4 regions of the Acidovorax sp. GW835-FHT14B10 genome follow, and region 2 is predicted to be linked to each of the others. Evidence: predicted binding sites of a transcription regulator. Region 2 holds the regulator's gene; each other region holds the start of a gene.
What was found. Region 2 encodes sigma-54, which starts transcription at its own class of promoters, with help from an activator protein. Its sites were predicted from a motif close to TGGCANGNAANCTGCTTT; they were not measured.

Region 1 (5,480 bases), on a different contig from region 2:
ATGCCTGGGCATTGAGCTGCCGCAGCTGCGCGGCCAGCAGCCGCGCCTGCGGCTCCAGCGCCCGGGCCGCCGCTGTGGGGCGGGGCTCGCGCCCGCTGCGGTCGAACAGTTGCACGTCGAGCTCGGCCTCCAGGTGGGCGATGGTCATGCTCACGGCCGAGGGCACCCGCGACAGCGCCCGCGCGGCGGCCGAAAACGAGCCTCGGTCGAGCACCGCCAGAAACACCTGCACGCTGTCGGAAGAAAAGGCCATGGCCTGCCAATCTGTCAATAAATCTGAAATAAGCTGACTTTATATATCAGTGATTCGTACATAAAGTGCCGCCATGACCGTGCATGCACCCGTGACCCTGTCCGTTTCCTCGTCCCCCGCCGCCCCCGGCCTGCAGGGCGTGCGCCGCCGCGTGCTGTATGTGACTTTGTACGAGCTCATCGCCATTGCCGTGGCAACCTGGGGGCTGGCAGTGCTCACGGGCCAGAGTGCTGCGCACTCCAGCGTGGCATCGGTGGCCGCCTCGGCGGTGGCGGTGGTCTGGAACCTGCTGTTCAACTGGGCCTTCGAGCGCTGGGAATCGCGCCAGGCCGTGCGCGGGCGCAGCGTGCGCCGCCGCATTGCCCATGCCATCGGCTTCGAGGGCGGTCTGGTGTTCACGCTGGTGCCGCTGTTTGCCTGGTGGTTCAACGTGAGCCTGTGGCAGGCCTTCGTGATGGACCTGGCGCTCATCGTTTTCTTTCTTTGCTACACCTTTGTCTTCAACTGGGGGTTCGACCGGGTGTTCGGGCTGCCGGCATCGGCGCAGCCTGCGGCCATCTGAGCGCCGGGGCGTTCGCCCTTAAAATCCAGCCTCGCCCAAGGAGCGTTGCAGCGGCTGCCACCACCGGTGGGGCCGTCAGGCTTGGGCGCCGCATGCACCGCATGCCCCATCGCAACGACGCTCACCTGTTTTTCTGCTGTTCCTGCACAGGTGAGTCGCATGTCTGAAATTTCCGTTCCCCCCATGAAGCTGTCCGGCCTGGAGCCTGTCTCCATCGGCGAGGGCACGCTGTTCGTCAACATCGGCGAGCGCACCAACGTCACGGGCTCCAAGGCGTTTGCCCGCATGATCCTGAATGGCCAGTACGAAGAGGCCCTGGCCGTGGCGCGCCAGCAGGTGGAAAACGGCGCCCAGGTCATCGACATCAACATGGACGAGGCCATGCTCGACAGCAAGGCGGCCATGGTGCGCTTTCTGCAGCTGATCGCGTCCGAGCCCGACATCGCGCGCGTGCCCATCATGGTGGACAGCTCCAAGTGGGAGGTGATCGAGGCCGGGTTGCGCTGCATCCAGGGCAAGGGCATCGTGAACTCGATCAGCATGAAAGAGGGCGTGGAGAAGTTCAAGCACGAGGCCCGGCTCGTCAAGCGCTACGGCGCCGCTGCCGTGGTCATGGCCTTCGACGAGCAGGGCCAGGCCGACACCTACGCGCGCAAGATCGAGATCTGCGAGCGCGCCTACCGCATCCTGGTGGACGAGGTGGGCTTTGCGCCCGAAGACATCATTTTTGACCCCAACATCTTCGCCGTGGCCACCGGCATCGAGGAACACAACAACTACGCGGTCGATTTCATCGAGGCCACGCGCTGGATCAAGCAGCACCTGCCCGGCGCCAAGGTGTCGGGCGGCGTGTCCAACGTGAGCTTCAGCTTCCGCGGCAACGACCCGGTGCGCGAAGCCATCCACACCGTGTTCCTGTACCACGCGATCCAGGCCGGCATGGACATGGGCATCGTCAACGCGGGCATGGTGGGCGTCTATGACGATCTGGAACCCACGCTGCGCGAGCGCGTGGAGGACGTGGTGCTCAACCGCCGCCCGGATGCCGGCGAACGCCTGGTCGAGGTTGCCGAAACCGCCAAGAGCGGCGCCAAGGACGAGAGCAAGAAGCTCGAATGGCGCGGCACGCCCGAGCATCCGAAGACCGTGGGCGAGCGCCTGAGCCACGCGCTGGTGCATGGCATCACCGACTTCATCACCGAAGACACCGAAGAAGCCTACCAGCAGATCCTGGCCAGGGGCGGCCGCCCGCTGCATGTGATCGAAGGGCCGCTGATGGACGGCATGAACATCGTGGGCGATCTGTTCGGCGCGGGCAAGATGTTCCTGCCCCAGGTGGTGAAAAGCGCGCGCGTGATGAAGCTCGCGGTGGCCCACCTCATCCCCTACATCGAGGAAGAAAAGCGCCAGGACGAGGCTGCGGGCCGCGACGTGCGCAGCAAGGGCAAGATCGTCATCGCCACGGTGAAGGGCGATGTGCACGACATCGGCAAGAACATCGTCACCGTGGTGCTGCAGTGCAACAACTTCGAGGTGGTGAACATGGGCGTGATGGTGCCCTGCCACGAGATTCTGGCGCGCGCCAAGGTCGAGGGCGCCGACATCGTGGGCCTGTCGGGCCTGATCACGCCCAGCCTCGAAGAAATGCAGTACGTGGCCGGCGAGATGCAGAAGGACGAGCATTTCCGCATCAAGAAAATTCCGCTGCTGATCGGCGGCGCCACCTGCTCGCGCGTGCACACGGCCGTCAAGATCGCGCCGCACTACGAGGGCCCCGTGGTCTATGTGCCCGACGCCTCGCGCAGCGTGAGCGTGGCGCAAAGCCTGCTCGGTGACGGCGTCGAGAGCTATGTGCAGGAAGTCAACGCCGACTACGACAAGGTGCGCACCCAGCACGCCAACAAGAAGCAGGTGCCGCTGTGGCCCCTGGCCAAGGCCCGCGCCAACAAGACGCCGATCGACTGGCAGGCCTACCAGCCCGCCGTGCCGCGCGCCCTCGGCCGCCGGGTGTTCCAGAACTTCGACCTGGCCGAACTGGCGAAATACATCGACTGGGGCCCGTTCTTCCAGACCTGGGACCTGGCCGGCCCGTACCCCGCCATCCTGACCGACGAGGTGGTGGGCGTGGAGGCCACGCGCGTGTTTGCCGACGGCCAGGCCATGCTCAAGAAGATCATCGAAGGCCGCTGGCTCACCGCCAGTGGCGTGATGGCCCTGCTGCCCGCCAACAGCGTGAACGATGACGACATCGAGTTCTACACCGACGACACCCGCACCGAAGTCGCCATGACCTGGTACGGCCTGCGCCAGCAGACCGAAAAGCATGTGATCGACGGCGTGACCCGGCCCAGCCGCTGCCTGGCCGACTTCGTGGCGCCCAAGAGCAGCGGCATTGCCGACTATGCGGGCCTGTTCGCGGTGACGGCGGGCCTGGGAATCGAGAAGAAGGAAAAGGCCTTCATCGACGCGCTGGACGACTACTCGGCCATCCTGTTCAAGAGCCTGGCCGACCGCCTGGCCGAGGCCTTTGCCGAATGCCTGCACCAGCGCGTGCGCACCGACCTGTGGGGCTATGCCAGCGATGAGGCGTTGAGCAACGAGGACATGATTGCCGAGAAGTACCACGGCATCCGCCCCGCGCCCGGTTACCCCGCCTGCCCCGACCACAGCGCCAAGACCGCCCTGTTCCGGCAGCTGCAGTGCGAGGACATCGGCATGGACCTCACCGAAAGCCTGGCCATGACGCCCGCCGCCAGCGTGAGCGGCTTCTACATCGGCCACCCCGATGCCGTGTATTTCAACGTGGGCAGGATCGGCGAAGACCAGCTGCACGACATGGCCGAGCGCCGGGGCATGGACGAGGCGGTGCTGGCCAAGCTGCTGGCGCCCAATCTGTGATGCTCTGGCGCTGAAATAAAGCGCGGAAAGCGCTCGCCGATACAGTGCAAGTGTCCTCGCCTGAGAACCGAAGACCTTGCGTGCGGGGGGGGGGCTTTGGGTTGTCCGCAGGGCTGGGTTTTGAAGGACAGTGCGGGCATACCGGTTCGATGCACCCCGGCGGACGCCCCGGCACCTGGGGCGTGTAGCGAATTGTGTCGAATATTTTGACAATCCGGGCCGTGAAGCAACGTAAGTTGTTGATTTTTCTGAGTGGCATGGTGTGTGCTTTTGTAAGTCGAGGTCGCAGTTTTCAGCGACTACTTACAGAGGGGGTCACACCATGGAATTCAAAACCGCAGCAGCTATCGTCGCAGGCATGCTCCTATCTGCAACCGCTCATGCGGTGCCGATTGTCAACACCAACGTGCGTCCTGTGGCCCTCGGGGCGACTGCGGCGGGCGAGCAATCGCTGCAAACTGTCTTGGATAACGTGTTTGGCGCCGGCGCAGTAAGCGCGGCCAACGACCAGAGCGCGGCAGGCCTGTGGGGCTCTGCCACCAGTTCGGCCACCATGATCCCCACACTGATCATCGAACAGACCAGTGGCGCCAGCAGCCAAAAATTCGGTATGTGGTTTGGTACCGATACCAGCAACATTTACACCGTTGACCTGTTCTTTGGCGGTGCGGTGGGTGGTTCAACCACCCTGCAGCAAAGTGCCGTGGGTATCGGGATCGGCAACGGCCAGATGATCATTTCCGCTGGCCCCACCTTCCAGAGCCAGTGTGGTACACAGGTCAATTGCGGCCTGTTTTCTAACGCACTGATCAATCCCACCAGTTTCGGCTTCTATTTCGCGACGGGTGCTGGAAAAACCGCCTATTCCATTGACAGCATGAACCTGGGCGGAGCCACCGATTTTCTGGCGTTCCAGGGTGGCACGTCGACCAACTGGATTTTTGCGTTTGAAGATGGCACCGACAATGACTTCCAGGACATGGCGGTGAAAGTGGAGTCGATCACGGTGCCCGAGCCCGGCTCCCTGGCCCTGCTGGGTCTGGCCCTGGCGGGTGCGGTGGCAGTATCGCGCCGCAAGAGCAAGCAAGACTGAGGGCCCGGGGTCGCCGCAGTACGCCGATCATGCACAGGGGGCTTCGGCCCCTTTTTTGTGTCCTGCTGGCGGCGCTCCAGCGAGAGGCTACGCTGTCGGTGGCTGTCAGCCCCGGCCAGGCCATCCTCGTGTCTTGGCGCCTCCGCACAGGGCAGGGTGGGCGCCGCCAATCTTCCATCAGGCCTGCGCAGCCGGGGGCGCAGCGGCGGCGCCTTGCGCCATCTCCAGCTGCATCATCACCCTGTTGACCAGGGTGCTCACCGAGGGGCGCCCCGTCTCGATCACGTAGTGCGCGGTTTCGCGGTACAGGGGGTCGCGCTGGGCATAGAGTTCGCGCAACTTCTCCAGGGGGTTGCCACCCTGCAGCAGCGGGCGTGTCTTGTCGTGCTTCACGCGCTTGTAGATTTCTTCGGGCGATGCACGCAAATACAGCACGTTGCCAAACTGGCGCAGCACCTCGCGGTTTTCGGGGCGCAGCACGGCGCCGCCGCCGGTGGACAGCACCAGGCCGCCGGGCAGCTGCGCCACCTCGGCCAGCAGCTGTGATTCGAGGTCGCGAAATCGCGCTTCGCCCTCCACCTCGAAGAAGTGGCGGATGGTGGTACCGATGGTCCGCTCCAGCCGGTGATCCAGGTCGATGAAGGGCACCCCGGCCCGGTGGGCCAGCTGCCGGC
Region 2 (5,480 bases):
CGGGGCGTCGCCCTTGTCCTCGCGCCAGCCGCGCTTGAACAGCGGCTCGCCCGAGGTGTCGATGTAGATCGTGGCCTCGTCGGTGGTCAGGTGCAGGTGGATGCGCACGTCGGGCCACTGCGTGTTCACGTCGGGGCGCACGCCGCTCTTGGCGCGGAACCGGTCGGCCACGGCGTCCTTGACCTTGAGGCCCGCGAAGTTCAGGCTTTGCAGCGGGCTGTGCTGCGCCGTCACCTCGACCTTGAAGGTCTGGCGCGTGGTGAACCAGATCTCCCAGGCCACGTCGCTGGCCATGCCATAGAGGTCGCTCTCGGAACGGTAGGGTCGGTGCGCCAGTTGCACCAGCACGCGCTGGGCCAGGCGGCTGTGCAGGTTGAGCAGCAGCGCATCGCGCCACGAAGCGCGCAGCAGCACGCCGCCCCGGCCGACCAGCAGGTCTTGCCCGGTAAGGCCGGTGATGGCGTGCACCTCGTCGGCCAGGTAGCCCTCGACGCCGGCGGCGCAGGGCAGAAAAAGTTGGAGTTGGTTCATAAGACTGGCCGAAAGGATACGCGCTCAGAGGCTGAGAGTTTTTCGGCCGTGTCTGCAAGGCATGTCAAAACGCGCCGGATCTAGGCGCAAAACGCAGCCATAGCTCGGGCTATGGCGAGTATTTGCAACGACGAGCCGGTGTGTTTTGGCGTGCAAGGCGGGCATGGATGAAAGACTCTCAGCCTCTCAGGCCTGCAGCAGCAGCTGGCGGATGGATTCGGGAATCGGTGCCACCTTGCGGTCGGTCTTGCCGATGAAAACGATACCGGTCTTGCCGCGCGCCACTTCGCGGCCCTGGGTTTTCTCGGTCATGCGAAAGACCAGATCGAAACCATAGCGGTTGAAATCCACCGGAGTCATCTCGACGCGCATGGTTTCACCATGGAAACCTTCAGACCGGTACTGCGCCACGATGTCACCCACCACGATGGACAGGCCACCCACATCGGCCTCGGGGAAACCCAGCGACTGGAAAAAGCGCACACGCGCCTCGGATACCAGGCTCAGCAGCTGCGCATTGTCGAGGTGCCCGCCCTGGTTCACGTGGCTGATGTAGATCTGCAGTTCGGTGGCAAAGCCGAAATGCGCGGGAAGGTCGAAGACGATACGGGCCATGGCGTGGAAAGCGGGGTGACGGGAGAAAAAACAGCAAACAGGGCACGCTGTGGCAGGCACGCGCCCCAAAGAAGGCTACAGCGCCTTGCGCAGATTGGCCGGTGCGATCTTGAGCGCCTCGCGGTACTTGGCCACCGTGCGGCGCGCGCACTCGATGCCCTGCTCCTTGAGCATCTCGGCGATCTGGCTGTCGGACAGCGGCTTGGCGGGGCTTTCGGCCGCCACGAACTGCTTGATCAGCGCGCGCACCGCCGTGCTCGATGCGTTGCCGCCGGTTTCGGTGCCCAGGCCCGAGCCAAAGAAATACTTGAGCTCGTAGGTACCGATCGGCGTCGCCATGTATTTGGCGGTGGTCACGCGGCTGATGGTGGATTCGTGCAGCCCCAGCTCGTCGGCAATGTCGCGCAGCACCAGCGGGCGCATGGCCAGCTCGCCGTGGGTGAAGAAGTTCTTTTGCCGCTCGACGATGGCGCGCGAGACGCGCAGGATGGTGTCGAAGCGCTGCTGGATGTTCTTGATGAACCAGCGCGCCTCCTGCAGGCGCTGCTGCATGCCCTGGTGGCCCTCGCCACCCTTGTGGCCGCGCAGGGCGCCGGCGTAGATGTCGTGCACGCGCAGGCGGGGCATCACGTCGGGGTTGAGCTGCACGATGAAGTTGTGCTGGCCATCGCGCCCGTTGGCGCGCCCGGATTTGCGCACGATGACGTCGGGCACGATGATGTTGCGCTCCACATCGGCAAAGCGGCGGCCCGGGCGCGGCTCCAGGCGGGCGATCAGCGCCATGGCGGCGCGCGTGCGCTCTTCGCCATCGCCGCACGCCTGCGTCAGGCGGCGGATATCGCGGCGGGCCAGCATCTCCAGCGGCTGCTGGCACACGCGCAACGCGGTCTGCACGGTCGCAGGATCGATCTCGCTGTCTTCGTCGGCGGCCAGGGCCTTGAGCTGCAAGGTCAGGCACTCGGCCAGGCCGCGCGCGCCCACGCCCACGGGCTCCAGGCTTTGCAGCAGGCGCTGGGCCACGGTGAAACGGTGCACCAGTTCTTCGATCTGCTCCAGATCGTCCGGCCCGGCCAGGCCGATGGCCAACTCTTCGAGCGGTTCTTCGAGGTAGCCGTCGTCGTTGAGCGATTCGATGAGAAAGCGCAGCGCGGCGCGGTCCACTTCGGACAGGCGCAGCGCCAGCGCCTGGCGGTGCAAGAAGGCCGTCAGTGATTCGTGCGAGCGGGCCAGCTCGGTGGCGTCGGCCTCGTCGCCTTCGGCGTCGTTGCGGTTGCGGGCGGGCGCATCGCCGCCCCATTCGGCGTCATTGGGCGCCATTTCCACCGTGCCGTCGCCGCTCCAGTCGGGCTCGTCCGCACCGGCGCTGGCCGGCTCAGCATCATTTGGGTTTTCAACGCTTGTGTTGCCTGTGCTGGCAACCCCTGAAAACAGAGCATCGTCGGCGCTGTAGTCGTCGGCCTGCGCGGGCGTGTCGGCGGCGTCCAGGCCGAACTCCTCGCGTGGCGCTTCCTCGGCCGTGCGCTCCAGAAAAGGGTTCTCGTCGAGCATCTGCTCGACTTCCTGCGACAGCTCCAGCGTGGACAGCTGCAACAGCCGGATGGATTGCTGCAACTGGGGTGTGAGCGACAGGTGCTGCGAAACGCGCAGCGAGAGACCGGGTTTCATCACATTCTGAAGTGCTCGCCGAGATAGACCCGGCGTACTTCGGCGTTGTCAACGATCTCGGAGGGCGTGCCCTGCGCCAGAACGCGGCCGTCGCTGATGATGAAGGCGTGGTCGCAGATGCCCAGCGTTTCGCGCACATTGTGGTCGGTGATCAGCACACCGATGCCACGGGCCTTCAGGAAACCGATGATGCGCTGGATCTCGATGACGGCAATCGGGTCGATGCCGGCGAAGGGCTCGTCGAGCAGAATGAAGCGCGGCTGGGTGGCCAGCGCGCGGGCGATTTCGACCCGGCGGCGCTCGCCGCCCGACAGGGCCAGGGCCGGCGATTCGCGCAGATGGTCCACGCGCAACTCCTGCAGCAAGGCGGTGAGGCGTGCTTCGATCTCCTTCCTGGCGAGCGGCTTGCCGTCGTCGCCCCGCTGTAGCTCCAGCACGGCGCGCACGTTTTCCTCGACGTTCAGCTTGCGAAAAATCGACGCCTCTTGCGGCAGATAGGACAGCCCCAGACGCGAGCGCCGGTGGATGGGCATGTCCGCCACCGAGTGGCCATCGATGCGGATGTCACCGCCATCGCAGCGCACCAGGCCCACGATCATGTAGAACGAAGTGGTCTTGCCCGCGCCATTGGGACCGAGCAACCCCACTACCTCGCCCTTTTGCACGACCAGCGACACATCCTTGACGACCTTGCGGCTGCCATAGGACTTTTCGAGGTGCGCGACTTCCAGGCGGCTGCCCGCCTGGGTGTCAGGGCTTGTGTTCACGGTCGCTGCACTCACTTGCTTGCGCCGCCGAGGGTGTTGCTGGGGCGCAGCACCGGCCCGCTGGCCGCAGGGGCTGGGGCAGCGGCAGGAGGCTGCTCCTTGGGCGACAACACGGCGCGCACGCGCCCGCCGGGGGCCGGCGCTTCACCCGCTGCACTGTTGGCCGATTTCTTCTGGCCATCGACAGTGAACACGTCGGTGAGGTTGTTGTAGACGATGACGGCGCCCGAGAGCTGATCGGTCACCACCGATTCCCGGTAGCGGCGCATTTCGGCACGGGTGATGAAGCGCACATTGTCGGCACGGCCGTCGTACTCGATGACCTCACCCTCGCCCTCGATGAACTCGTCCGGGGCACCGGCCACGGTGTCGCGCTTTTGCCGGAAGAATGCGCGCTTGCCGGGTTCGGCCGTCACCACGCCGTACTGGTAGCCATCGGCATCCTGGCGCACATCCAGTTGCGCACCGCGCAGCACGATGGTGCCCTTGGTCATGACCACCCGGCCCGTGAACACGCTGGTCTGCTTGAGCTCATCGTGGCGCAGCGCATCGGACTCGATGTTCATGGGCTTGTTGCGGTCGGCCTTTTCGGCATGGCCCACGCCAGGGGCGCAGGCCAGGGCCGAGAGCAGCAGGATCGGGAGGTATCTTTTTTTCATGAGGCACAAATCTTGCGTTCATTGTAGCCACGCACAGCGCTGGCGCCCATGAAAAAGCCCGCAAACGCGGGCCTCTCGAACGGGGGCAAATGTGGCATCAACCCTTGCGCGCCACGCCCGCCAGATACTCCACCACCTGCAGCACGGTCTGCATGCTGCCGGCCATGGTGCCATCGGTATAGAACCGGCCGGCCACGCCCATCGAAGGAACGCCTTCCACGCCATAGCCCTCCTGCAGCGCCGAGGCGCGGCGCACCTGGCTGGACACCGTGAAGGAGGTGTAGACCTCCTTGAACTTGGCTGCGTCCACCCCCTGCTGGGCCACCCAGGCGAAGATGTCCTCGTCCTTGGCCAGCTTGAGTTTTTCGACGTGGATGGCGCGGAACACCTTGGCGTGCAAGGTGTCGAGCTTGCCCATGCCTTCGAGCGCGAAATACAGCTTTTGCTGGGGTACGAAGCTGGCATTGAAAGCCACGGGAATGCGACGGATGCTGAGATCCTTGGGGGCTGCCTTGACCCAGGCATCGAGCGCGGGCTCAAAGGAGTTGCAGTGCGGGCAGCTGTACCAGAAGAACTCGATCACATCGACCTTGCCGGCGGGCGCATCCGGCGCCAGGGGCTTGGCGAGCCTGGTGTAGTCCTTGCCCTCCTTGAACTGGCGCGCCTGCGCCATGGCCGGCGTGGCCAGCGGCAGGGTCAGGGCGGAAGCGGCAACCACCGAAGCGGTGGACAGGGAAAACTCGCGGCGTTTCATGACGGGGACACTCCTTGTTCTGGTCTGGGGGTGTGAGAACGCCCCCACGAAAAAGTTCAGGCGATGGCGATGAACATCCTAGCGCTGGACACGCACCATCGCGGACTCGACGCCGGCGCCTTCCAGCTTTTCCTTCAGCTGCTCGGCATCGTCGCGCTTGGAAAACGGGCCCACGCGCACGCGGTACATGGTGCGGCCATTCTGTTCGCGCTCGCTCACGCGGGCTTCCCAGCCCAGCATGGCCAGTTTGGCGCGCTGCGCATCGGCCCCAGACTGGGTGGGGAACGCCCCGGCCTGTACGAAATAGTCAAACGGATCGACCGCCGCCGACCTGGCCTTGGCCAGGTCGCCCAGCGGGTCCGCCGAGGCGGCAGGCTTGGCGTCGGCCTTCGTGGCGGGCTTGGCCTCGGCCGTTGCAGGCTTGCTGGCGGGCGTGCGCGCAGCGGTGGCATCGGCGGCCGGGGCCGTGCCATTGGCACTGGCCGACGC
Region 3 (5,480 bases), on a different contig from region 2:
GCCGGTGCTGGTCATGATCTCTCTGCTGGCGGTCGCCCTGCTGACGACGCCCGCCCTGGTCATCCTGGTCGCACAGCGTCGGTTTCCCCATCTTGAGCGCAAGAAGGGCGGCTCTTTCTGGGCCAGTGCCATGTGGTCCATGGGCTCCACCGTGTTGGCGCTGATTGCCCTGGTGGTGTCGGTGCCGCTGTGGCTGGTGCCGCCCTTGGTGCTCGTGCTGCCGCCGCTGATCTGGGGTTGGCTGACCTACCGCGTCATGGCGTTCGATGCCTTGGCCGAGCATGCCAGCAAGGAAGAGCGGCGGGAGATTCTGCGCAGCCACCGAGCCCGCCTGCTGGGAATAGGTGTGTTGACCGGCTATCTGGGCGCAGCGCCCAGCCTCGTATGGGCGTCGGGAGTGGTTTTTGCTGCTGCATTTTTCATACTGGTGCCGCTGGCAATCTGGATCTACACACTCGTTTTTGCCTTCTCGTCCCTGTGGTTTGCCCACTATTGCCTTGCCGCTTTGGAGCACCTGCGATCTGAGGGCAGTGCGCCATCGCCTCCGGCGGCGTCTGGCGACGATCGGGCTGCACTGGCCATTGCCGCCACGCCGGATGCACCCCCCGACACCTTCATTTCGGAGCACAAATTGCCATGAGTTCGCATATCGGTCTGATCATCGTGGGTGACGAAATTCTTTCCGGCAAGCGTGCCGACAAGCACATGCCCAAGGTGATCGAGTTGCTGTCTGCGCGCGGGCTGGCCTTGTCCTATGCCGACTATGTGGGCGACAGCCCCGAGCGCATCACCAGCACCTTGCGGCGTGCGTTCTCCACGGCCGATATCGTTTTCTCGTGCGGCGGCATCGGTGCCACGCCCGATGACCACACGCGCCAGTGCGCGGCGCGGGCGCTGGGTGTTGGGCTGGTGCTGCACCCGCAGGCCGAGGTCCTGATCCGGGAGCGCATGCAAGACACCGCACGCGAGCAGGGCGTGCCCTACGAGGCAGACCAGCCAGACAACGTGCAGCGCCTCAACATGGGCGTGTTCCCGGAGGGCGCGCGCATCGTGCCCAACCCCTACAACAAGATTCCAGGATTCAGCTGCCATGGACCCGGCGGTGGGGCCGTGCATTTTGTGCCAGGCTTTCCGGTGATGGCGTGGCCCATGATCGAATGGGTGCTGGACCACGAATACCCGCATCTTTTCCATCGGTCCCCCCAGACCGAGCGGTCCGTCATTGTCTTTGGCGCCATGGAAGCGGCGTTGACGCCGCTGATGGAGCGCATCGAGCAGGGGCACCCCGGAATCCGGGTCTTCAGCCTGCCCAGCGTCGATCATCCACAATATGGGCGCCACATAGAATTGGGCGTGAAGGGGCCTGCCACAGCGGTTCCCGCCGCTTGGGTGGACTTGCAAGCAGAATTGCACAATGTTGGTGCAAATTTCGGCCCCGAATTGGTGCGAAATTTGCGTTGAGCGTATTGCGAATGCTGATGTGCACATTTTTGGTGATGCTGCGTGCCGAGGATTCTTTGGTTTTACCCTGAATGCTCCGTCCGAGTGCAGGCATCGCATTGGCCTGGCACGCAAACTGCTTTTCGTTTGGCAGATTTTTTAACAAGCGCTTTACCCAGGAGAACCTGATGGCCAAGACCGTTGCAGACGTGATGAAGCTGGTGAAGGAAAACGAAGTCAAATTCGTGGATTTCCGCTTTACCGATACCCGTGGCAAGCAGCACCACACCACGGTGCCCGTCTCGCATTTTGACGAAGACAAGTTCGTTTCGGGCCATGCCTTTGATGGCTCTTCGATTGCCGGATGGAAGGGCATCGAAGCCTCCGACATGCAGCTGATTCCTGACCCGAATTCGGCCAACATCGATCCGTTTTTCGAAGAAACGACGCTGATTCTGACCTGCGACGTGATCGAGCCCAGCGATGGCAAGTCGTATGACCGCGACCCCCGTTCGGTTGCCAAGCGCGCCGAAGCCTATCTCAAGGCCTCTGGCCTGGGCGATACCGCATTCTTTGGTCCCGAACCCGAATTCTTCATTTTCGATGGCGTGCGTTGGAGCACCGAACCCAACCATACCTTCTACGAAATCGAAGAGTACGAAGCACCCTGGAACACCGGCTCCAAGCTCGAAGGCGGCAACCGCGGCCACCGTCCCACCCTCAAGGGCGGTTACTTCCCTGTGCCTCCCGTCGACAGCACGCAGGACATGCGTGCCGAGATGTCGCTGATTCTCGAATCCCTGGGCATTCCTGTCGAAGTGTTTCACCACGAAGTGGCGGGTGCCGGCCAGAACGAAATCGGCACGCGTTTCAGCACCCTGGTCGAGCGCGCTGACTGGACCATGCTGCAAAAGTATGTGATCCACAACGTGGCCAACGCCTATGGCAAGACCGCCACCTTCATGCCCAAGCCCTACCATGGTGACAACGGCTCCGGCATGCACGTGCACCAGTCGGTCTGGAAGGATGGCAAGAACCTGTTTGCGGGCGACGGCTACGCCGGTCTGTCGGACTTCGCGCTGTACTACATCGGTGGCATCATCAAGCACGCCCGTGCGCTGAACGCCATCACCAACCCCGGCACCAACAGCTACAAGCGCCTGGTGCCGCACTTCGAAGCGCCGGTGAAGCTGGCCTACTCGGCCAAGAACCGTTCCGCCTCGATCCGCATTCCTTACGTGGCCAACCCCAAGGGCCGCCGCGTGGAAGCCCGCTTCCCCGATCCACTGATGAACCCCTACCTGGGCTTTGCTGCCCTGCTGATGGCGGGTCTGGACGGCGTGGAAAACAAGATCCATCCCGGCGAAGCTGCCACCAAGGATCTGTACCATCTGCCTCCCGAAGAGGACAAGCTGGTGCCCACCGTGTGCCACAGCCTCGACCAGGCGCTGGAGGCGCTGGACAAGGATCGCGGCTTCCTGACCAAGGGTGGCGTGTTTTCTGACAGCATGATCGACGCCTACATTGACCTGAAGATGGGCGAAGTCACGCGTTTTCGCATGGCAGTTCATCCGGTCGAGTACGACATGTACTACTCGCTGTAATCGCCTGCCCGCAGGCCATTGCATCCCAAGGCGGCGCGAGCCGCCTTTTTTCTTGGGGCGGGCATGCAAGAGGGCATGAGCGGGAGCCCTGCTTTCATCGGTGGCATCTTTCCACAATAGCCCGTGGGTCAGCGGGTGGTGAATTGGCGATGTATTGTGATTAGGGGATACTCAACAGCACACCCCTGCATTGCATGTGCGAGAGACCTCATGAATAAATCGCTCACTATCCTCCTGGCTTTTGCCGCCATGGCGCCCGCGGCCTGGGCTCAAGACCGCATCTACCGTTGCGGCAATGAATACACCAACAACGCCGCCCAGGCCAAGGAGCGCGGCTGCAAGCTGGTCGAGGGTGGCAATGTGACGGTGGTGCAGGGCAGCCGCCCCAAGGCGCCGGGCGCTGCCGCGCCGGCCACCACCACGGCCTCGCCGGCCGGAGCACCACGCGTGGACAACAACGATCAGCGCGCCCGCGATGCCGATGCCCGTGCCATTCTGGAGTCCGAGCTGCGCAAGGCCGAGGCACGCCACGCCGAGTTGCTAAAGGAATACAACGACGGCGCACCGGTGCGCAATGCGCTGGAGCTGCGCAATCCCCAGATTTACATGGAGCGCACGGCCGAACTCAAGGCGAGTGTTGCGCGCAGCGAGAGCGATCTGGCCGGAATTCGGCGCGAACTGGCCCGCCTCGCCCCCGCCCCCAGTGCCAAGTAAGCAGGGTGGAGCGCTCGGTGCGTGATTCACTGGTGGCAGAAACGGAGCGCTTTCACTCGCTGGACCTGATGTCCACCCTGGTGGCGGTGCTGCGGCTGGACGGCGCCGTGCAGTTTGCCAATGCGGCTCTGGAAAACACGCTGGGCCTGTCGCGGCGCACGCTGGAAGGCGTGGATTTTTCGACCTTTTTTACCGACCCCACCCTGCTGCAGATGGCATTGTCCGGTGCGCGCGGCAAGGATTTTGCCGCGCTGCGTTACGAGGCCAACTTGAAGCGCCTGCACCAGGACCCTGTGCCCGTGCATGTCAATGTGGCCGATGCCGAACAGGCGGGTGAAATCCTGGTGGAGCTGTGGCCGCTGGAGCAACACGCCCGCCAGGACCGTGAAGAGCGATTGCTGGACCAGGCCCAGGCCAACAAGGAACTGATCCGCAATCTGGCCCACGAGATCAAGAATCCCCTGGGGGGCATTCGGGGCGCCGCGCAATTGCTGGAGATGGAGCTCGAAAGCCGCGAGCTCCACGAATACACCCAGGTCATCATCCATGAGGCCGATCGCCTGCAAAGCCTGGTGGACCGGCTGCTGGCGCCACACCGGCACCCGCATCTGGTGGGTGACGTGAACATCCACGAGGTGTGCGAGCGCGTGCGTTCGCTGGTGCTGGTGGAGCATCCGCAGGGCCTCAAGGTGCTGCGCGATTACGATACCTCGATCCCCGAGTTCCGCGGCGACCGTGCCCAGCTCATCCAGGCCTTGCTGAACATCGTGCAGAACGCCGCGCAGGCACTGGCAGAACGCATGGCGGCGGGCGATGCCGTGATCACGCTGCGCACCCGCGTGGCCCGCCAGGTCACGTTTGGCCGCCAGCGCTATCGGCTGGCACTGGAATTGCATGTCATCGACAACGGACCGGGCGTACCCGATGCCATCAAAGAGCGGATTTTTTACCCGCTGGTGTCGGGGCGGGACGGGGGATCAGGGCTGGGGCTCACGCTGGCGCAAACCTTCGTGCAGCGCCACCACGGGTTGATCGAATGCGACAGCGTGCCGGGTCGCACCGACTTCCGCATCCTGATTCCCTTGCCCTGAGGTCTCCTGACACGCAACCACAGGGAAGGGATAAAAACACATGAAGCCGATCTGGATAGCAGATGACGACCCCTCGATCCGCTTCGTCCTGGAAAAGGCGCTGGCCCGGGAGAACCTGCCCACGCGCAGTTTCACGCACCCCCGCGAAGTGCTCGATGCCCTGGCAGACGTCACCGTCGGTGACTCCGCACGCCAGGGCCCCCAGGTCCTGGTGAGCGACATCCGCATGCCCGGGGGTTCGGGCCTGCAGCTGCTCGAAAAAGTGCGCGAACTGCAGCCCGGCCTGCCCGTCATCATCATGACGGCGTACTCCGACCTGGACAGCGCCGTGTCGGCCTTCCAGCGTGGAGCGTTCGAATACCTGCCCAAGCCGTTCGACCTGCCCAAGGCGGTAGAGCTGATCCGCCGCGCGGTCGAAGAGAGCCAGCGCGAGGAAGTGACGGAAGAGCGCCAGGCCGAAACGCCCGAGATGCTGGGCCAGGCGCCCGCGATGCAGGATGTGTTCCGCGCCATCGGCCGGCTCAGCCAGAGCCAGGTCACGGTGCTGATCACGGGCGAATCCGGCTCGGGCAAGGAGCTGGTGGCGCGTGCGCTGCACAAGCACTCGCCGGTCGCAGACGGCCCCTTTGTC
Region 4 (5,480 bases), on a different contig from region 2:
GTCCTGCCGCCAGCAGCATGGGGATGAAGTAGCGACCATTGCCCGTTGTCGCCAACCACATAACAAAAGCAGCCGATAAAAATGCCGTCATTACCATCACCGGGGAAAGACGCCACTTTACACGCCAGGCAAGGGCGATCCAGATCAAAATCAGTGTGGCGATGACGGCAAATCGTATGTCCGGGGCCATGATCTCGACATAAACACCCGCATCGGGGGCTGCCATCGCGATTGGGCGCAAGATGGCATCACGCCATGTGTCAGGCAAAAAACGGATCATGGTTGCCAGCCCAGCAAGACACGCAAAGGGGCAAACCAGGGGTCATAAAACGGGTAGACCGGGTTGCCAAAATGAATCCAAAGCTGCCAACCCCAATAGCCATATGCAAGCAAAAATCCGGCTACCGTCGCGACGCCACCCAGAACTGTATTCAATACCTTCGTCTTGAAAGTGGGCGCTGAAAGCATCCAGAGCCCAGGCAGAAGGATTGCCAGAGGGCCATTACTCAACTTGCAAGCCACAGATATTCCAGCGAAAAGACCCGAAAAAAGCACCGCGTTACGAGCTGAAAGTTTTCGTGACCGGTCACTGTCCAGCGTCTCCAAGGCCCAAGCGAAGGCCCACACAAATGGAATGGCGGCCAGCAAGTCGTTGGAAGTGGAGTCAAACAGTGACAACACCAATACCGACATGAAGGCCAACACCACCGCCAGCATACGCATAAAGGCGTCGAACCACTGATACCCCGGCATGCATGTGCGGGCGATCATCCATACTGGTGGTACAGCCAGCCAGCTCAAAGTGGCCAGCACCACGCCAGACCACGCCCCCGACAACCCACTTGCCGACAGCTTGTAGACCGGCCAATACAAGTAAGGAAACTGGTAGGACTGGTAGGAAGCCGCCAGAAAATCAAGGTCAAATCGAGGGTGCCCGGCCGTCCAGCCTAAATAAATATGGTGATTCAAGGCATCCCAGCTGATACCGATTTCACCCAAAAATAGCGGTATGGATATGAAAGCCATCCATGCCAAAACTCCTACGAAGGGCAATTCCCAACGCAACAGACGGGAAGGCATCTCGCGCTCGGTGAACGTCATTGGCTTACCTGGCGGTTAGGCGATAACCAACAGGAATGCAGAGCCCCGGCAAACAAGGTTGAGGTGGCAACCTGCGCCCCCAGAATCATGAGCGTGACCGCCGGAATCGCACTTCGCATCGTCGCTCCGGGGTCCATGACGCCAAATCCCTGAGACCGCCAGTCCAGCACCAGTGAAACCGACCATGCCAAACCGACAAAGACCAAGAGCAAGCCTAAAATCAGGCCGGTTTCCAGCTTGAGGTAGGGGTCAAGTCGTTGCAACCAGCGCTGAGGTGGCACAACGCCAGACAAAATTCCCATCCATTTGGTCAGTACCGCGAGTTGCACCATCTGGGCTCCGAGCACGGTGGCTGCGGCCATGTACAAGAGCGAATGGATATCAAGGCCTATCAATTTCAGGTTCAACGGACCGTGTTGCAACAGCACGAAACCGAACGCACCACATGCCAGCAATGTCAGGCCAGGGTACAAAAAAAGCCAGCGTGGGCAAAACAACAGCAAGAACCGCAGATGACGCCAGCCATCGCGCCAGGTGCGCAGGTGGGGGGGGCGGTCGCGCCCATCGGGGCGCAAGGTGGTGGGCACTTCTTCAATGCGCAAGCCCGCCAGCGCTGCCTTGGCGATCATCTCACTGGCGAACTCCATGCCCGGGGTAACCAGACCCAAACGCAAAATGGACTCACGCGAAAAGCCGCGCAGGCCGCAATGAAAGTCACCTATTTTTGTACGGAAAAACAAACGGCCGATGAAGCTCAGTACAGGGTTGCCAAGGTAGCGGTGCAGTGCCGGCATGGCGCCAGGTTCAATGCCACCTTGAAATCGGTTGCCCATAACGAGATCGGCGCCTGCACGCAGCCGCTCAATATAGCCGTCCAAACGGGAGAAATCGTAGCTGCAATCCGCGTCGCCCATGATGACGTAACGGCCACGCGCAGCTTCGATACCAACCATCAAGGCGGCGCCGTAACCTCTGGTAGGCACGCGAACTACCCGGGCACCTGCCGTTTCAGCGATGTCAACTGAACCGTCGATCGAGCCATTATCGGCCACCAGCACTTCTCCCTGAATGCCGCTTTCTTCCATATAAGCATGGGCAGCCTTGACGCAGGCAGCCACAGTTTTTGCCTCATTCAGGCAAGGCATTAGCACCGTCAATTCAAGCAGTGACTCGGTCATTTCAAGGGCGTGCAGTAAAGCTTTGAAAAAAGGAAAGTCAAAGAAAAACGAGCGGCCTAAGCCGCTCGTTTTTCAGTCTATGCAGTATTAACCGCGGCAGGAGCCCGGCAGGAACTTGGCCAGAATTGGATTGGTGGCACCTGGGCCACACTTCCAACCACCAACCACTGTGCCTTGCGTATAGGTAGTGATGGCCGCGCCTGTAGCGTCGGTGGGTGTCAAATCAAGAGTCTTCCCATCAATATTAGCATCACCGAAACCCTGCGCTTTCACGGTGATTTTTCCTACCCCGTTTGTCTCGATAGACGCTACGTACTTGGAAGTCGCAGACGTGGATTCACAACCCCAAGAATTTCCCGCCACAGTCGTTAGTGAACCAGTCTGGTATACCTCGGAAATGGTTGTGCGGCAGGCGGAAGCGGCCAAAACCACTTCAGACAGCTTGGCGCGCTTGGTGTAGTCCTGGTAAGCAGGCAGAGCCACAGCAGCCAAGATACCGATGATCGCAACCACGATCATCAATTCGATCAGGGTAAAACCCTTTTGTGCCATATGCATGGAACGCTTCATAAAAACTCCTTGGAGGTCAAACGCAATGAAAAACCTGCAGAAGAATTCTCCAGGTTCACGGTTTTAGGAGCAGCTTTCGTGCCAGACGTTGGTTGCAACAAGACGTGTCACAGTTTGGCACGTTGCGAGTGCATTCTCCAAGGTTTGCCCAGCCACCCCCGCTTGAGCGGAGTGATTGTGACAATTTTGTCGCATCGAATGTGTCGCAAAGTGCGTCTTTGTCTTACACATTAAGTCGTCGCTTGGGCCTTTGCCAAAAATGTCTCGCTTGCGCTGGAGAACCCAAGCGCCGGGGCTAGTTCTTTTTTAGCGAGGGGCCCACCCAATCTGCACCCATGGCCCGACGTTGCCCGCATGGGCGCCGGCCCTTTGTGCAATGCTGGGGGAGTAAACGCTTATCTGTACACAAATAGGCCTCAAGCCCTTATGCAGCAGGCGCTAGCAGTCATCAAAATCGGTGCCGCTTACACCTCAAACTCCTGCCCCGCCTGTAGCCACGCAATGTCATGCGGGGCCTGGCCGCCGGGCTGCGTGATGGCGTCGAAGTGGCGGAGCTCTTCGACGATCAATCGCGTTTCCGACGGCTTGGTGTGCGTGATGTAGATGGGGCACGGTTTGCCGGGCTGCAGTTGCGCCAGTTCTTGCGCCAGGGTGTGGGGTGCCAGGTGCAGACTGCGCTGCGCCAGGGCGCTTTCGGTGTTGCTGAACGCGGTTTCTATGACCAGCATGGCCACGGGCAGCTGGTTGATGCGCTGCCAGAAGGCCGGGTTGGGGCCGGTGTCGCCGCTGAACGCCCACCAGCCGGTGCGGCCGCGCACGGCGTAGCCCACGGCGGGAACGGTGTGGATGGCGGGCAGTACCTCGATATCGAGGCCGGCGATCTGCAGCATCTGTCCGGTGTGCAGCGCCTGGTACGCAAGAAAAGGATTGGCTGCGTTGGGTATGCGGCTGAAATCGGGCCAGATGGTGTTGTTGAAAATGTGGGCCTGCAGTGCGGCGATGGTGGCGGACAGGGCGTGCACCCGCACCGGCGTGCTGCGCAGGGACGACACGGCGTCCAGCATCAGGGGCAGGGCGGCCACATGGTCGAGGTGCGCATGCGTGAGCAGTACATGGTCGATCTGACGCATTTCTTCCAGGGTGAGGTCGCCCACGCCGGTGCCCGCATCAATGAGAATGCGCCCGTCGATCAAAAACGAGGTGGTACGACAACCTTGGGCAATGGCGCCCGAGCAGCCCAACACGCGAACCTTCATGCCACCGCCTTACTCTGGGTTGCAATGGGCTGAGCCGCCCAGTCTGCGTTCCACGCAAATATGGGCGCAGAGCTGGAAAGCCAGCCACACGCCCGAAGCCTCACGCCAGCTCGAACTGCATCTCGGTGCCTGCGAGTGTGATCCGGTCGCCATGCTTGAGGGACAGGGGGTTGGCGCCGATGGCGGTACCGTTGACCAGGGGCATGTCGGGGCCTTCGACATGCGCCAGCACATGGCCCTGGTGGCGCTTGGTAATGGAGGCCACGGCCACGCCAGGTTTGCCGATGGTGGTGACCACTTTCTGCAGGACCACCTCGCGCCCGGCAGCCGCGCCCGACATCACGCGAATGACCGCCGAGGGCTGCGTGGCCGCCGCCGGGGTGGGCGCAACTGCGGGGCGGGGAACGGCACCCAGCGCGGGTGCCATGCCTGGCTTGAAGAGCATGGTTTTTTCGAAATTTTCGCCCTCGACCTCCTGAAGCAAGCGGATCCTGTATTTGCCGACTTCAATGACGTCACCGTTGCGCAGTTCCTGGCGCTTGACGGCCTTGGCATTGACATAGGTGCCGTTGGTGCTGCCCAGGTCTTCGATTTCCACACCGCCATCGGTCATGTGGATGACGGCGTGCTCGCCGCTGACGGCCAGGTTGTCGATCACGATGTCGTTGTACGGGCGCCGACCCAGCGTGGTCTGCTCCTTGGTCAATTCGACTTCCTTGATGACGACGCTGTCGATCGAAACGATCATTCTGGGCATGATCCACTCCTGCGGTGTTGGGTTGTTGTGGGGTCGAGCGGCATCATGCGGCCCGGATCAATCGGGACATGAAGCCGCGTTTCTTGCCGCCCGCCGCCATGTGTGCAAGCAGCACGCTGATGTTGTCGCGCCCTCCATAGGCATTGGCGGTGTCAATGAGCAGCGTGGCTTTTTCTGCGAGTGGCAGGGGGGTGCGCACCATTTCTGCCAGATCGGCATCGGAAACCATGTCGGTCAGGCCGTCCGAGCACATGAGGAACAAATCGTCCGGGGCCACCTGGAACTCGTTCACTTCCATCTGCACATGGGGCTCTACGCCCAGCGCTCGCGTGACGAGGTTGCGGCTGCCGGATGCGGCGGCCTGCTGGGGCGTGAGAAAGCCGGCGTCCACCTGTTCCTGCAGCCACGAGTGGTCGCGCGTGATTTGCTGCAACACGCCGCCGCGCAGGCGGTAACAGCGCGAGTCGCCGATGTGCCCCAGGATGAGCCGGGTATCCCGAAAAATGCCCACGACCAGCGTGGTGCCCATGCCGGCATACAGGGGGTTGGAAAGGGAGGCGCCCAACACGGCATGGTTGGCGTTCTCGACGCAGATTTCAAGCGCCCTTCGTACATCGG

Region 1: a site for sigma-54 is predicted at 3,967-3,984, ahead of AC1Q5S_RS05340 (PEP-CTERM sorting domain-containing protein). Genes of this name have one in related genera too.
Region 3: a site for sigma-54 is predicted at 1,566-1,583, ahead of glnA (type I glutamate--ammonia ligase). Genes of this name have one in related genera too.
Region 4: a site for sigma-54 is predicted at 2,916-2,933, ahead of AC1Q5S_RS03525 (pilin). Genes of this name have one in related genera too.

What each region holds. Positions count from the first base shown of each region.
Region 1 is NZ_JBXAGC010000004.1:146,159-151,638, forward strand. Features, by position in the region: gene AC1Q5S_RS05325 (LysR family transcriptional regulator) at 1-253, opposite strand, end outside; gene AC1Q5S_RS05330 (PACE efflux transporter) at 384-815, shown strand; S-adenosyl-L-homocysteine riboswitch at 847-945, shown strand; gene metH (methionine synthase) at 924-3,713, shown strand; gene AC1Q5S_RS05340 (PEP-CTERM sorting domain-containing protein) at 4,036-4,806, shown strand; gene AC1Q5S_RS05345 (shikimate kinase) at 4,984-5,480, opposite strand, start outside.
Region 2 is NZ_JBXAGC010000012.1:13,147-18,626, reverse strand. Features, by position in the region: gene AC1Q5S_RS10940 (THUMP domain-containing class I SAM-dependent RNA methyltransferase) at 1-531, opposite strand, end outside; gene AC1Q5S_RS10935 (acyl-CoA thioesterase) at 718-1,146, opposite strand; gene AC1Q5S_RS10930 (RNA polymerase factor sigma-54) at 1,222-2,811, opposite strand; gene lptB (LPS export ABC transporter ATP-binding protein) at 2,811-3,578, opposite strand; gene lptA (lipopolysaccharide transport periplasmic protein LptA) at 3,590-4,237, opposite strand; gene AC1Q5S_RS10915 (thiol:disulfide interchange protein DsbA/DsbL) at 4,335-4,991, opposite strand; gene AC1Q5S_RS10910 (SPOR domain-containing protein) at 5,070-5,480, opposite strand, start outside.
Region 3 is NZ_JBXAGC010000009.1:137,715-143,194, reverse strand. Features, by position in the region: gene AC1Q5S_RS09325 (EI24 domain-containing protein) at 1-640, shown strand, start outside; gene AC1Q5S_RS09320 (competence/damage-inducible protein A) at 637-1,461, shown strand; gene glnA (type I glutamate--ammonia ligase) at 1,629-3,044, shown strand; gene AC1Q5S_RS09310 (hypothetical protein) at 3,255-3,758, shown strand; gene glnL (nitrogen regulation protein NR(II)) at 3,827-4,849, shown strand; gene ntrC (nitrogen regulation protein NR(I)) at 4,890-5,480, shown strand, end outside.
Region 4 is NZ_JBXAGC010000003.1:27,919-33,398, reverse strand. Features, by position in the region: gene AC1Q5S_RS03540 (hypothetical protein) at 1-280, opposite strand, end outside; gene AC1Q5S_RS03535 (hypothetical protein) at 277-1,101, opposite strand; gene AC1Q5S_RS03530 (glycosyltransferase family 2 protein) at 1,098-2,279, opposite strand; gene AC1Q5S_RS03525 (pilin) at 2,367-2,849, opposite strand; gene AC1Q5S_RS03520 (MBL fold metallo-hydrolase) at 3,314-4,105, opposite strand; gene AC1Q5S_RS03515 (FHA domain-containing protein) at 4,206-4,862, opposite strand; gene AC1Q5S_RS03510 (Stp1/IreP family PP2C-type Ser/Thr phosphatase) at 4,906-5,480, opposite strand, start outside.